Regions from separate parts of the Bradyrhizobium sp. MOS001 genome, predicted to be linked through region 1. Evidence: riboswitches for the same ligand, from Rfam matches in the RefSeq annotation. Region 1 holds a riboswitch; the other holds the start of a gene.
The links. Region 1 has a riboswitch for glycine ahead of gcvT (glycine cleavage system aminomethyltransferase GcvT). Riboswitches for the same ligand answer to the same signal wherever they lie in the genome.
Positions count from the first base shown of each region.

Region 2: linked by a shared signal. The riboswitch ahead of CT676_RS39465 (D-amino acid dehydrogenase) and the one ahead of gcvT (glycine cleavage system aminomethyltransferase GcvT) in region 1 are both predicted to bind glycine.

Region 1 covers NZ_SPVJ01000019.1:10,233-17,870, forward strand. Annotated here, with positions in the region: gene gcvH (glycine cleavage system protein GcvH) at 50-418, opposite strand; gene gcvT (glycine cleavage system aminomethyltransferase GcvT) at 429-1,577, opposite strand; glycine riboswitch at 1,740-1,828, opposite strand; gene alaS (alanine--tRNA ligase) at 2,062-4,740, shown strand; gene CT676_RS22750 (cyclic nucleotide-gated ion channel) at 4,747-5,973, shown strand; gene CT676_RS22755 (DUF3455 domain-containing protein) at 5,978-6,481, opposite strand; gene CT676_RS22760 (NADP-dependent isocitrate dehydrogenase) at 6,580-7,638, opposite strand, start outside.
Region 2 covers NZ_SPVJ01000063.1:25,845-33,482, forward strand. Annotated here, with positions in the region: gene CT676_RS39455 (ABC transporter permease) at 1-844, opposite strand, end outside; gene CT676_RS39460 (ABC transporter permease) at 865-1,806, opposite strand; gene CT676_RS39465 (D-amino acid dehydrogenase) at 1,988-3,289, opposite strand; glycine riboswitch at 3,357-3,471, opposite strand; glycine riboswitch at 3,475-3,578, opposite strand; gene CT676_RS39470 (M20/M25/M40 family metallo-hydrolase) at 3,673-4,803, opposite strand; gene CT676_RS39475 (ABC transporter substrate-binding protein) at 5,071-6,681, shown strand; partial or broken gene CT676_RS39480 (glycosyltransferase family 39 protein) at 6,895-7,638, shown strand, end outside.

The sequences.
Region 1 (7,638 bases):
GCACAAGGCGGGTGATGACACCGAATATGAGGTCAGAGTTCGCTTCATCTCACGCCGTATGTGCCTTGTAGGCGGCCTCATCCATGAGGCCGCCGAGCTCGCTCTTGTCGGCAATTCTGATCTTGAAGAACCACGCCTTGCCTTGCGCGTCCGAGTTCACCAGCGCCGGCTCGGCGGCGAGCGCGTCGTTGGTCTCGAGCACTTCGCCCGTAACAGGCGCGTAGACGTCGGAGGCGGCCTTCACCGACTCCACGACGGCGGCGGCTTCGGCCTTCTTCAGCGCACGGCCGGCTTTGGGCAGCTCGACGAACACGACGTCGCCGAGCTGGGACTGCGCGTAGTCGGTGATGCCGACGGTGGCGACGTCGCCGTCGATGGCCAGCCATTCGTGGTCGGAGGTGTACAGCGTCGTGGTCATTGTCTTGTCCTCAGCGTTTGTAGGTGTTTTTCACGAAAGGCATGGCGGCGACCGTGAGCGGCAGCCGCTGGCCGCGCACCTCGGCGAACAGTTTTGTATCGAGCGCGCTCGATGCCGTGGGCACGTAGCCCATCGCGACCGGCGCATTCAGGCTCGGGCCGAAGCCGCCCGAGGTGACCTTTCCGATCGGCTCGCCGCCGGCGTCATCCGCAAACAGCAGCGCGCCCTCGCGCACCGGCGCGCGGCCTTCCGTACGCAGGCCGACGCGGCGGCGGCTTGCGCCGTTATCGAAATGAGCGAGGATCGCATCAGTGCCGGGAAAGCCGCCGGTGCGCGCGCCGCCGCTGCGGCGACTCTTCTGCACCGACCATTCCAGCGCGGCCTCGACCGGCGTGGTGGCGGTGTCGATGTCGTGGCCGTAGAGGCAGAGCCCGGCTTCCAGCCGCAGGCTGTCGCGGGCCCCTAAGCCGATCGGCATCACATCGGGATTGTCCAGCAGCGTTTTGGCGAGGCGCTCGGCATCGGCCGCGGGGACCGAAATCTCGAACCCGTCCTCGCCGGTGTAGCCGGAGCGCGAGACGAAGCAGTCGAGGCCGGCGACCTTGTGCGGGCCGGCATCCATGAACTTCATGGCGGGCGCCTCTGCACACAATTTCGCCAGCACCGCTTCCGCCTTCGGGCCCTGCAGCGCGATCAGGGCGCGGTCTTGAAGCGAATCGATGATGCAGTCGTCCGAGAGATGCGCGCGCAGATGCGCCTCGTCCGCTTCCTTGCAGGCGGCGTTGACGACCAGGAACAGGTGATCGCCGAAATTGGCGACCATCAGATCGTCGAGAATGCCGCCGTCCGGATTGGTGAACTGGGCATAGCGCTGCCGTCCCGGGGCGATCGCCACGATATCCTGCGGCACCAGCCGTTCCAGCGCGCGGGCGGCGTCCTCGACCTTGCCCGACTTCGGCCGGAGCGCGAGCTGGCCCATATGGGAGACGTCGAACAGGCCGGCGGAGGAACGGGTATGGAGGTGCTCTTTCAGGACGCCCGCGGGGTACTGAACGGGCATGTCATAGCCCGCGAACGGCACCATCTTGCCGCCGAGGGAGACATGAAGCCCGTGAAGGGGCGTACGTTTGAGGGAATCTTGGTCGTGGCGCGCAAGCATTACGGGGCCCTCGGCGGTTCCCCGGGGACGATTCCCCGATGGACACCAGTCGAAGCCCCATCTGTCGCTGTGCCTGAGAGTATTATCCCGTCGGCGGACGCAGTCCGGGCCAACCCTTATGAAAAGGTATTTGCCCGTCGGCGCCTCTTTCCAGATGTCGTCAAAGCCACGCGGTCCTTTTGCCTGAGAGTTTCCGGGGCGGTTGCTCCTTCGGCGCCGGCACCAAAGCCGGTCTCTCCCGACGTGGCCGTACGATACAGATGGGTACAGACCACAGGCCGGCCAAGCCTGTCAACGCGCACCTGGCGGCTTTCAACGGGATTGCAAACGGGATTGCGCGCCTGCGGCAACTCACTGATCTCCTTGCACAGTTTCTGGACAGCGCAGCTGGCCTTGTCTAAAAGCGCTTTGACCCGCAGATATCAGCCCAAATGCCCGGTTTGGATGGCGTATCGCGGGTCCAAGCACACCCGATTGGATGAACATGAGCGGCGTCAACGAGATCAGGTCGACCTTTCTGAACTTCTTTGCCGAGAACGGCCACGAGATCGTGTCGTCCTCGCCATTGGTGCCGCGCAACGATCCCACGCTGATGTTCACCAATGCCGGCATGGTGCAGTTCAAGAACGTCTTCACCGGCGTCGAGAAGCGGCCCTATCAGCGCGCCACCACGTCGCAGAAATGCGTGCGCGCCGGCGGCAAGCACAACGACCTCGACAATGTCGGCTACACCGCGCGCCATCTCACCTTCTTCGAGATGCTCGGCAATTTCTCGTTCGGCGACTATTTCAAGGAGCGCGCGATCGAGCTGGCCTGGACCCTGATCACGCGGGAGTTCGGGCTCAAGAAGGACAAGCTGCTCGTCACCGTCTACCACACCGACGACGAGGCGGCCGGGCTGTGGAAGAAGATCGCGGGCTTCTCCGACGACCGCATCATCCGCATCCCGACCTCGGACAATTTCTGGGCGATGGGCGACACCGGGCCGTGCGGCCCGTGCTCGGAGATCTTCATCGACCGCGGCGACCACATCTGGGGCGGACCTCCGGGCTCGCCGGAAGAGGATGGCGATCGCTTCCTCGAATTCTGGAATCTCGTGTTCATGCAATACGAGCAGGTGACGAAGGAGGAGCGCGTGGATCTGCCGCGTCCCTCGATCGACACCGGCATGGGGCTGGAGCGCATGGCCAGCATCATGCAGGGCGTCGACAGCGTGTTCGAGACCGATCTGTTCCGCCATCTGATCGATGCGACGTCGTCGGCGCTCGGCGCCGGGCCGAATGAGCAGACCGTGGCCTCGTTCCGCGTCATTGCCGACCATTTGCGTTCCTCGGCCTTCCTGGTCGCGGATGGCGTGCTGCCCTCCAACGAGGGCCGCGGCTATGTGCTGCGCCGGATCATGCGCCGCGCGATGCGCCATGCGCAGCTGCTGGGTGCCAAAGAGCCGCTGATGCATCGCCTGGTCTGGGCGCTGGTCCGCGAGATGGGCCAGGCCTATCCCGACCTGATGCGCGCGGAGAATCTGATCGAGGAAACGCTGCGGCTGGAAGAGACCCGCTTCCGCAAGACGCTGGTGCGCGGCCTTGCCATCCTCGACGAGAAGAGCGCGTCCCTGAAGAAGGGCGACATGTTTGACGGCGACGTCGCCTTCACGCTGTACGACACCTACGGTTTCCCGCTCGACCTGACCCAGGACGCACTGAAATCGCGCGGCATCGGCGTCGACCAGGCCTCCTTCACCGACGCGATGGAGCGCCAGAAGGCCAAGGCGCGCGAGTCCTGGAAGGGTTCGGGCGAGGCGGCTTCCGAAGCGATCTGGTTCCCGCTGCGCGAGAAGCTCGGGGCCACCGAATTCCTCGGCTATGAGACCGAGAGTGCCGAAGGCGTGGTCTCCGCGCTGGTGAAGGACGGCCAGGAAACCGCGAGCCTCAAGGCCGGCGAGACCGGCGCGATCGTGCTCAACCAGACGCCGTTCTACGCGGAATCAGGCGGTCAGGTCGGCGACACCGGCGTGCTCAGCGGCGAGGGCGGCATCAAGTTCCGCGTCACCGACACGCAGAAGAAGCTCGGCGATCTCTTCGTTCACGTCGGCACCGTGGAGAGCGGCGAGCTGAAGCTCGGCACCGCGCTGCAGCTCGAGGTCGATCACGGCAGGCGTTCCTCGATCCGCGCGCACCATTCGGCAACGCATCTCATCCACGAGGCGCTGCGCCAGGTGCTCGGCGACCACATCGCCCAGCGCGGCTCGATGGTCGCGCCGGATCGTTTGCGTTTCGACTTCGTGCATCCGAAGCCGATCACGGCGGAAGAGCTTGCCCGCGTCGAGGACATCGCCAACGACGTGGTGCTGGAGAACGACGAAGTCACGACACGCGTGATGGGAGTCGATGAAGCGCGCGAGGCCGGCGCGCGCGCGCTGTTCGGCGAAAAGTATGGCGACGAGGTCCGCGTCGTCTCGATGGGCCGGACCGCGCGGGAGCGCGGCACCAACGCGCTCGGCTGGTCCGTCGAGCTCTGCGGCGGCACCCATGTGAAGCGCACCGGCGACATCGGCCTGATCACGCTGACCGGCGAGAGCGCGGTCGCCTCCGGCGTGCGCCGCATCGAGGCGCTGACCGGCAACTACGCGCGCAGGCACGCCAACGAGACCATGGCGCTGGCGAAGACCGCGGCCAACGAGCTGCGCACCTCGATCGACGACGTCCCGGCGCGCATCACAGCCCTGATGGAGGAGCGCAAGAAGCTCGAGCGCGAGCTCTCCGACGCCCGCAAGAAGCTCGCGATGGGCGGCGGTACATCCGTCGGGAACGGCGCAGCCGCAGGCGTGCGCGAGGTCGGCGACGTCAAGCTGATGGCGCGCGCGGTCGAGGGCATCGAGATGAAGGATCTCAAGAGCCTTGCGGACGACGGCAAGAAGCAGATCGGCTCCGGCGTGGTCGCCATCGTCGGCGTCACCGAGGACGGCAAGGCCGGGATCGTGGTCGGCGTCACCGCCGATCTCACCGCGCGCTTCAATGCCGTGAACCTGGTGCGCGTCGCCTCCGAGGCGCTCGGCGGCAAGGGCGGCGGCGGCCGGCCCGACATGGCGCAGGCTGGCGGTCCCGATGGCGCCAAGGCGCCCGAGGCGCTCGCGGCGATCGAAAAAGCGATGGCAGGCGCGTAAACGGCCATGCGCCTCGTTCCGCGAGGACGTGGCTCGGCCGATCCCAACCTAAGGGATCGCCTGTACGAATTGCTGGAGCACGATCCGCTCGCCTACTCGATCGGGTCGCGCTTCATCCAGGTGATCATCAGCGTCATCGTGCTCGACGTGGTCGCGATGATCCTCGCCTCGGTGCCGGAGCTCGACGCGCGGTTCGACACGCTGTTCAGCGCGGTCGCCGTCCTCGCCGTCATCGTGTTCGCGCTCGAATATCTGGCGCGGCTGTGGACCGTGGCGGGGCACACCCAGCGCAACGGCTCCGCGCTGTCCGACCGGCTCTCTTATGCCTTCTCCGCGCTCGGTATCATCGACCTCATGGCGTTCCTGCCGGCCGCGATCGTGCTGGCCACCGGCCGGCACGCGACGCTGGCTGGGCTCGGCGTGCTGCCGTTCTTCAAGCTGATCCGTTATTCGCCGGCGATGCGCTCGCTGCTCGCGGCCATCCATGCCGAGCGGCGTGCGCTGATCGGCTGCATCGTCATCCTGATCGGCGTGGTACTGACCTTCGCCTCGCTGCTCTACGCCATCGAGCGTGATGTGCAGCCCAGCAAGCTCGGCACCATTCCGGACGCGATGTGGTGGGCAATCGTGACGCTCGGCACCGTCGGCTATGGCGACGTCGTGCCGGTGACGCCGCTCGGCAAATTCATCTCGGTGTTCGCGATCATCTCAGGCTTTGCCATGATCGCGCTGCCGGTCGCGATCATCTCAACCGCCTTCGCCGAGGAGGTAAGGCGGCGCGATTTCGTGGTGACCTGGGGCATGCTGGCGCGGGTGCCGCTGTTCTCGCATCTTTCGGCCGCGGAGATCGCCGACATCATGCGGTTGCTCCGGGCCCGCACCATCGAGCAGGGCGAAATATTGGTGCGCCGTGGCGATACCGCCTCGTCGATGTATTTCATCACTGCCGGCGAGGTCGAGATCACGCTGCCGAGCCAGCAGGTGCGGCTCGCCGACGGCACGTTCTTCGGCGAGATCGCGCTGCTGCACAAGACCAAACGCAGCGGCACGGTGACCGCGACACGCAAGACGCGGCTGCTCGTGCTCGACGCCCAGGATTTTCACGCGCTGATCGAGCGCATGCCGACGCTCGCCGCCCACGTCCACCAGACCGCGAAGGCACGGCTCGAGGAGACCGGCGATCTTGCGGCGGCAGAATTGGCGCAGGCGGAGCGCGACGACACCGACCGCTGAGCGGTCAGCCCTTCTTCAGGAAAATGTAGTCGGCCGAGTAGGGTGCGCTTTTGAACTCGCCGGCCTTGTCGCAAGAACCCTCGAGCTTGCCGCCGTGGGTGTTGATGCGCTGGACCGTGGTGACTGGCGTCAGGATGCCGCTGCCGCGGCGGGAGGCGACCTCCAGCTTGAGCCAGGGGATATCGGCGGCGGTTGCGCCCGGCGCGTTGCCGATGGCCTTGCCGGCCACGGCGCTGCCGTCGGCGAGTTCCCAGTTCGGGCCGGCATAGTGGCGGCCGACGGTCTTGCCCTCGGCGAGCAGCGTCGCCACCGGCTCGCGGAAGGCCCAGGCAAGCTTGCCGTCGGCGGCTGCCTTGCAGTCATAGACCTGCGCGCCTTCGGCATGGACGCCGAGCACGACGGTCTCGCCGGGGGCGGCGATGGCGTCGGGGAGCGGCTCCGCGGCTGCGGCGGGCCCGGCCACGGCCGCGAGCAGCAGGCAGGGGACGGCGAACTTGACGATGGACATGGGTGGCCTCCGCGCAACGGTGTTAAAATGAAAGGGCCGCGCCCAGGCGCGGCCCTTAATGATGTCTAACCCCGATCAGACGAAAATAATGCGCGGGCTTACGCCAACGCTTTCGTGAGGTTCTCCGCGACCTTGTCCAGGAAGCCGGTGGTCGAGAGCCAGCGCTGGTCGGCACCGACCAGGAGCGCGAGGTCCTTGGTCATGTAGCCTTCCTCGACGGTGTCGACGCAGACCTTCTCCAGGGTGCTCGCGAACTTGGCGAGCTCGGCATTGTTGTCGAGCTTGGCGCGATGCGACAGGCCGCGGGTCCAGGCGAAGATCGACGCGATCGAGTTGGTCGAGGTCTCCTTGCCCTTCTGGTGCTCGCGGTAGTGGCGGGTCACCGTGCCGTGGGCCGCTTCGGCTTCCACGGTCTTGCCGTCAGGGGTGAGCAGCACCGAGGTCATCAGGCCGAGCGAGCCGTAGCCCTGCGCGACCGTGTCGGACTGCACGTCGCCGTCGTAGTTCTTACAGGCCCAGACATAGCCGCCGGACCATTTCAGCGCCGACGCCACCATGTCGTCGATCAGGCGGTGCTCGTAGGTCAGGCCCTTGGCCTCGAATTCCTTCTTGAACTCGCGGTCGTAGATGTCCTGGAAGATATCCTTGAAGCGGCCGTCATAGACCTTGAGGATGGTGTTCTTGGTCGAGAGGTAGACCGGGTAGTTGCGCAGCAGGCCGTAGTTCAGCGAGGCGCGTGCGAAGTCGATGATGGAGTCGTCGAGATTGTACATCTGCATCGCGACGCCGGACCCCGGGGTCTTGAACACTTCCTTCTCGATGACGGTGCCGTCCTCGCCGACGAACTTCATCGTCAGCGTGCCCTTGCCGGGGAACTTGATGTCGGTGGCGCGGTACTGGTCGCCATAGGCGTGGCGGCCGATGATAATCGGCTTGGTCCAGCCGGGAACCAGGCGCGGCACGTTCTTGCAGATGATCGGCTCGCGGAAGATCACGCCGCCGAGGATGTTGCGGATGGTGCCGTTCGGCGACTTCCACATCTGCTTGAGGTTGAACTCCTTCACCCGGGCCTCGTCCGGGGTGATGGTGGCGCACTTGACGCCGACGCCGACCTTCTTGATGGCTTCGGCGGCGTCGATGGTGACCTGATCGTTGGT
Region 2 (7,638 bases), on a different contig from region 1:
GGGCGGCGTCGCCGATCAGATTGATGCTGAGGATGGCGATCGAGAGCAGCAGGCCCGGCCAGAAGATCAGCGTCGGCTTGAGCTGAAAATACTGACGGCCCTCGGCCATGATGTTGCCCCAGGTCGGCGTCTCCGGCGAGATACCGGCGCCGAGGAAGGAGAGAATGGCCTCGGTCAGGATCGCGGAGGCGCAGACATAGGTGCCCTGGACGATCAGCGGCGCGATCGTGTTCGGCATCAGATGGCGCCACATGATCTTCGGCAGGCTGGAGCCGACCGAGATCGCAGCCTCGACGTAAGGTTCCTCGCGCGCGGACAGCACGACCGAGCGCACCAGGCGTGCCACGCGAGGTATTTCGGGGATGGTGATCGCGACCAGCACGGTCCAGATGCTGGCGCCGGACAGCGACACCACGGCGATCGCGAGCAGGATGCTCGGCATCGCCATGAGGCCGTCCATGACGCGCATCAGGACGGCATCGACCAGCTTGAAGAAGCCGGAGACCAGGCCGATCGCAAGGCCGATGACGATCGACAGGATCGCCGAGCCGATGCCGATCAGGAGCGAGATGCGGCCGCCATAGATCACGCGCGACAAGAGGTCACGGCCATAGGCGTCGGTGCCGAGCAGGAACTGCGCCGAGGCCGGCTTCAGCCGCTGCGAGGGCGCAAGCTGGACCGGATCGTGCGGCGCGATCAGCGGCGCCAGGATCGAGACCAGCACGATCAGCGCGAGCAAGATTGTGGCCGCCGCGATGATCGGCGTCGAGGTGAGGAATCCGAAACGCGGCCGCAGCGGCGACGTGATCGGAATGGACGACTGGGGAAGGCTATCGACGGACATTTTTGTTGTTATCCTTAGCCCTAGTACCGGATCCGGGGATCGAGCAGCGTGTAGGCGACGTCGATCAGGAGATTGACGACGACATAGATCAGCGACGTCAGCAGGATCATCGCCTGGATGACTGGGTAGTCGCGCGCCAACACCGCGTCCACCGTGAGGCGGCCGATGCCGGGGATGTTGAACACGCTCTCGGTGACGACGACGCCGGAGATCAGCAGCGCAAAGCCGGTGCCGATCACGGTGATGACGGGCACCGCGGCATTGCGCAGCGCATGGCGCATCATCACGGCGACCTCGTTGATGCCCTTGGCGCGGGCGGTGCGGACGTAGTCCTCTCCGAGCACGTCGAGCATCGCCGCACGCGTCATGCGCGCGATCAGCGCAATGTAGATGAAGGAGAGCGCGCAGGTCGGCAGGATGATGCGCTCGAAGAACGGTCCAAAGCCGTTGAAGATGCTGCGGAAGCCCTGCACCGGCACCCAGCGCAGGTCGATCGCGAAGACCTCGATCAGGAGATAGCCGACCACGAACACCGGCACGGAGAAGCCGAGCACGGAGAGGCCCATCACGAAACGGTCGATCCAGGTGCCGTGCTTCCACGCCGCGATGACGCCCAGGGGCACGGCGACGATCACAGCGAGAATGATCGTCGAGAGCGCGATCGAGATCGACGGCTCGACGCGCTGGCTGATCATCTTCATGACTGGCAGGTTGGAGATCAGCGACGTCCCGAGATCGCCGTGCAGCAGCTTGTTCACCCAGGTGATGAATTGCACGATCAGCGGCTCGTTGAGGCCGAGCGAGTCGCGGATGCGTTCCAGCCGTTCCGGCGTCGCGTTATCGCCGGCGAGAATGGCGGCGGGATCACCCGGCGTCAGCCGCAGCAGCAGGAAGACGAACAGCGCGACGACGCCCATCACGGGCACCGCGGCCAGAACGCGGCGAATGAGATAACCTAGCATGCACCTATCTCCGGCTGCGGAACTTGTGGGGCCGAGAGGCCCCCGTGGAATCGGTTCTGTCTATCATGCACGCCTGTCACTCGGGCTGGAAAGCCGGCCGGAGAAGCCGACCTTTCGGGGCAAATTGTGTGCCAAGGGCAGGGCGGTCGCAAGAGGCCGCCGAGCCTCCGATATCGGCCACTCAGGATGCATGGCGGAACTCGCGCTCAACCCTGAGTGAGGGTGCGGTCGGCGGTGCGTTGAGCCCGCGCCAGCCGTCGATGGTCCCGGCAATCATCTGCGCGGTCGCCGCCGACAAGGTCCAGCCGAGATGGCCGTGGCCGGTGTTGAAGAACACGCCCGGCATGCGTCCTGCGCGCACCACGGGCATCATGTTCGGCATCATCGGCCGCAGCCCGGCCCAGGGCACGACCTTGGACGTTTCGACGCCGGGGAAGTTGCTGCGCACCCAGTCGACCAGCGGCTGCACGCGGTCGGCGCGGATGTCGCGGTTGAAGTCGTTGAATTCGGCGGTGCCTGCGACGCGGAAACGATCGGCGCCGAGCCGGCTGGTGACGATCTTGGCGGCTTCGTCGAGCAGGCTCACGGTCGGCGTCGCATTGCGGCTTGCGGCAGTGTCGAGCTGAACGGTGATCGAATAGCCCTTCACCGGATAGACGTTGACGCGCTCGTCGAGGAGGGCGGCGAAGTGGCGGCTGGCCACACCGGCGCAGACCACGACGCCATCAGCCTTCAGCATGCCGCGCGCGGATGCGACAGTGTCACTGGCCGAAAGATCAGCCCAGCCGATGACAAAGCCGCCACCTGCCTGGGCAATGGAATCGATGTTGGCTTCGTGGATAAAGGTCGCGCCGCGCCGCTTGCAGGCTTCCGCAAGTCCGCGCGTGAACTTGTGGATATCGCCGGTCGCATCCGACGGCGTGTAGAAGCCGCCAAAATAGTCCTTGCGCAGCGTCGGCTCGATGGCGCGGATCTCCTCCGGCGTCACCGGGCGGCGATCGAGCCCGCCTTCCTTCAATAGCGCATTGACCTGCAGGCCGGATTCAAAACCCTTCTTGTCGTGATAGATGTGCAGGATGCCGCGGCGTTCGAGATCGAAGTCGATGCCTTCGCGCTCCGCGATCTCGAACAGATGCTTGCGGGCTTCGATCGCGAGCCGGGTGGTCTGGACCGTGTTGGCGCGGTAGTTGCCGATATTGGCGACGAACTCGCTCATCCACGAATATTTGTGCCAGTTCGGCCGCGGGTTCATCAGCAGCGGCGCATCGCGCCGGAACATCCAGCGCAGGCCTTTCAGGATCGTGGCGGTGCTGTTCCAGACTTCGGCATTGCTGGCGGAGAGCTGTCCGCCATTGGCGAAGGACGTCTCCATCGCGGCGTAGCGGTGCTTGTCGAGCACCGTCACCTTGTATCCGCGTTCGAGCAGGGCATAGGCGGTCGTTACGCCGGTGATGCCGGCGCCGATGATGGCGATATGGGTCATAGCAGGTTCGGGGCTCCCGTGAGTTAGAGTCGGCTAACCGCCGGCCAAAGGCCGTTGGCGGCGCCCCATCTGTCACGGTTACCTGAGAGCTTGATCCGTTGCGGACCTCGGCGAGGTCAGCTCCGGACTATCCCCTTCGGTGGACGTCACGACCACATTGGCCGTGCCGCCTCTCTCCAGATCGTCCTGACGATACGGTCCTTTTGCCTGAGAGTTTCCGGGGCGGTTGCTCCGTCGGCGCCGCAACGAAAGCCTGAACTCTCGTTGCGATCTCTCCCGCATCGTCGCGTGGACAATCGAGCAGTACGATGCGCCTCATTTTTAGACAAGGCTAAATTTAAACCGCGACTGCCAACGCATTGTGCAGTGCGAAGGCTGCGTCGTCAGTCGAGCGTCGCCAGCAAGCCGGCCATCAGGCGCCCGCGTTCAACCAGGCTCTCGACCTCGATGAACTCCTCGAGCGTGTGGCCGTTGCCGCCGCGCACGCCGAGGCCGTCGAGCGTCGGGATGCCCATCGCACCGGTAAAGTTGCCGTCGGAGCCGCCGCCAGAGCTCGCATGCGGCAGATCGGTGCCGAGCGACTTGGCGATGCCGCGCGCCTTTTCATAAAGCGCCATGGTGCCGGCATCGGGCTCCCATACGGGGCGCGTGACGCCGCGCGTCACCTTGAACGTGACATCATTGGACGTGCCCGACAGCGCCAGCATCCGCTCGACGCCGCGGTCGAGATCGGCCTGGCGCTTGGCCATGGACAGCGCCTCGCCGGTGGCGGTCGTGGCAACGCAATTGACCCATTGTCCGCCGTGCACGACGCCGACCGAGAAGGTGCAGTCCTCCGTCGTCATCGCGTCGATGGCGAGGATCTGCCGCGCCATCTCGCGGATCGCCGAGCGTCCGGCCGACAATGTTGCGCCGGCATGGCTCGGTCGGCCCGTCGCTTCCAGATTGAAACGCGCGATGGCGTAACGTCCGGTGGTGACACCGTTGTCGGCGCGGCCCGGTTCGGGCACCAGCACATATTTGTTGCGCGCGGCTTCCGCTTCGATGATGTCCCGCGTCGAGGGCGTGCCGACTTCCTCGTCGGGCGTAAACAGCACGGTGATCGGCAGCGGCGTGGTGAAGGAAGCACGTGCCAGCTGGCGGATCGCTTCCAGCGAGAGATAGTTGCCGCCCTTCATGTCGTAGATGCCGGGGCCGTAGCACTTGTTGCCCTCGCGCCGCCATTTCAGCTTCTCGATGGTGCCGACCGGGTGGACGGTATCCATGTGGCCGGCGATCAGGATGCCCGGCTCGCCCTGTTTCGGATGCGGGAAGCGCGCGCGCATCACGCCGCCAAAGCCCTGTCGGCCGCTGATGCGTTCGATCGTCGCACCCATGATCGCCATATCCCGCGCTGCGATATCGAGCATGCGGTTGACGGCGCCCGCGTCCCAGGTCGGGCTCTCGCATTCCACCCAGGTGCGCAGGCCCTCAAGCATCGCCTCGGAATCGAAGGGAAGATTGGCTGGATTCATCTTAATGTCTCTCAAGCTTCGAAAGATGGAACGCGCATTGCATTGGCGCGGACGGGACTGGCGGAAAGCGTTGTAGAGCCAAACCGATCTTTGTGGAGCCCGTGGGCGCGCCGCTTGGGGCTGCAGCGAAACCGGATTGACGCGCTCAACACTGTCTGCAAGTCTCGAAAGACAAAGGCATCGCATGAGGTTAGTTCGCCTAAAGAACGAACCGAATGCTCAACCAATAACCTGCCTTTGAACAGTTTCACGTCAGGAGAAACTTTTATGTTGAGCTTGATGCGCCGGGGGCGTCGCGCGTTCGCCTCCACACTTGCGCTATCGGTCGTTGCGCTTTCGACGGCGATGGCCTCGCCGGTACTTGCCGCCGCCAGCAAGACCATCACCGCGGTGATGCATTCGGATCTGCGCATCATCGATCCGATTTTCACCACCGCCTACATCACGCGTGACCATGGCTACATGGTCTACGACACGCTGATCGCGACGGACTCGAATTTCAAGATCCAGCCGCAGATGGCGGACTGGAAGATCTCCGACGACAAGCTCACCTACACCTTCACGCTGCGCGACGGCCTGAAGTGGCACGACGGTACGCCGGTGACGGCGGAAGACTGCGCCGCTTCGCTGAAGCGCTGGGCCGCGGTCGACGGCATGGGCCAGCAGATGATGCAGTTTACTGCGAGCATCGAGGCGACCGACCCCAAGACGATCACGCTGAAGCTGAAGGAGCCCTACGGCCTCGTGCTCGAATCCATCGGCAAGCCGTCCTCGCGCGTCGCCTTCATGATGCCGAAGCGTCTCGCCGAAACGCCGCCGGACAAGCAGATCCCCGAGCAGATCGGCTCCGGTCCGTTCAAGTTCGTGCAGGGTGAATTCCAGCCCGGCGTGAAGGCGGTGTACGTCAAGAACACCGACTACGTGCCGCGCAAGGAGGCGTCGAGCTGGACTGCCGGAGGCAAGGTGGTCAAGGTTGATCGCGTCGAATGGATCACCATGCCGGATGCGCAGACCGCAGTGAACGCGCTGCAATCGGGCGACATCGACTTCATGGAAGTGCCGCCGTGGGATCTGCTGCCCGTCCTTGAAGGCAATGCCGACCTCAAGACCGAGACGCTGAACAAGTTCGGCTACCAGACCCTTGGGCGCATGAACTTCCTCTATCCGCCCTTCGACAATCCGAAGATCCGCCGTGCCGCACTTCTGGCGATGAACCAGAAGGACGTGCTCGACGCGCTCGTCGGCAATCCCAAATACTACAAGATCTGCGGTGCGTTCTTCATCTGCGATACGCCGTTCGCGACCGACGTCGGCTCGGAATCGCTGGTCAAGGGCAACGGCATGGCGGAAGCCAAGAAGGCGCTCGCCGAGTCCGGCTATGACGGCACGCCCGTCGTGGTCATGGTGCCCGGCGACGTCGTGACGCTGAAGGCGCAGCCGACGGTCGCGGTGCAGTTGCTCCGCGAGGCCGGCTTCAAGGTCGACGCGCAGGCGACCGACTGGCAGACGGTGGTCAGCAGGCGCGCCAGCCAGAAGCCTCCGAAGGAGGGCGGCTGGAACATGTTCTTCACCAACTGGGTCAGCGCCGACGTGTCCAACCCGATCGCCAATCTGTCGATCGGCGGGCAGGGCAAGAAGGGCTGGTTCGGCTGGGCGGAAAACGCCAAGATCGAGAAGCTCAAGGACGACTTCGTCCGCGCCGCCTCGCTCGACGATCAGAAGAAGATCGCGACCGAGATCCAGAAGGAAGCCTATGACCAGGTGATTTACGTGCCGCTCGGCCAGTATCTGGCGCCGAGCGCGTGGCGGAAGTCGCTCACCGGCGTGCTCGACGGCCCGGCGACGCCGGTGTTCTGGAACATCGACAAGACCGAGTAAGGCGAGGGCGCGCCCGCGCGCCTTCCCCGAGCGTTACGCGGCGTCGCTGTCATCAGCGGCGCCGTTTTCGTTTGTCAGCCTCGCGTCAGCTTTTAACTCTTCCAGTGTCCAATCATTGCTATTTGTTTCTGACTTGAAATAGATGTGCGCAGTTCGCACATCACTTCCTTCCTGCATTTGAGTCCCGTGTCGATTGATTTTTCATTTCGGGCGATGGCCGAGCGGTCCGATCGCGCGCCGGCGCGATGGCGGCGGCCTTTCCTGCGCTGGCTCGACGGCGTCGAGACGGGTTGGGCCGTTCCGCTTCTCATTGTGTGCTTTGTCGCGCTCTGGACGGTCTATCTGGCCGTCGCCTATGCCGGCAGCGGCCTGATACCCTCGAGGCCTGGACGCTCGGGCGCCGTTTCGCGTGGGGCTACCACAAGCATCCGCCGCTGATGGGCTGGGTTACGGCGGTGTGGACCTCCGTCTTCCCGCTCAGCGACTGGTCGCTGCAATTGATGGCGATGGCCAATGCCGGGCTCGCCCTGTTTTTCGTCGACCGGATCGCACGGCAGTTCGTGACCGGGCACAAGCGCATCCTGGTGCTGCTGCTCCTGATGCTGACGCCGGCCTATCAATTCCACGCCCAGCGCTTCAGCGCCAACGCGGTGCTTCTTGCGCTCTGGCCGCTCGCGACCTGGTGTTTTCTGCGCGCGTTCGAGACCCGCAGCGCGGCCTGGGCGGTCGCGGTAGGATGCACCACGGCGCTGGCGATGGTCGGCAAATATTATTCGGTCTTCCTCGTGGCGAGCTTTGCATTTGCCGCGCTGGCTCATCCCGCGCGCCGCGCCTATTTCACGTCCGCTTCGCCGTGGATATCGGTCGTGGTCGGGCTCGCGGTGTTGTCGCCGCACATCTACTGGCTCGCGACGACGGGCGCGTCGGCCTTCACCTACGCGATGGCGCACGCCAACG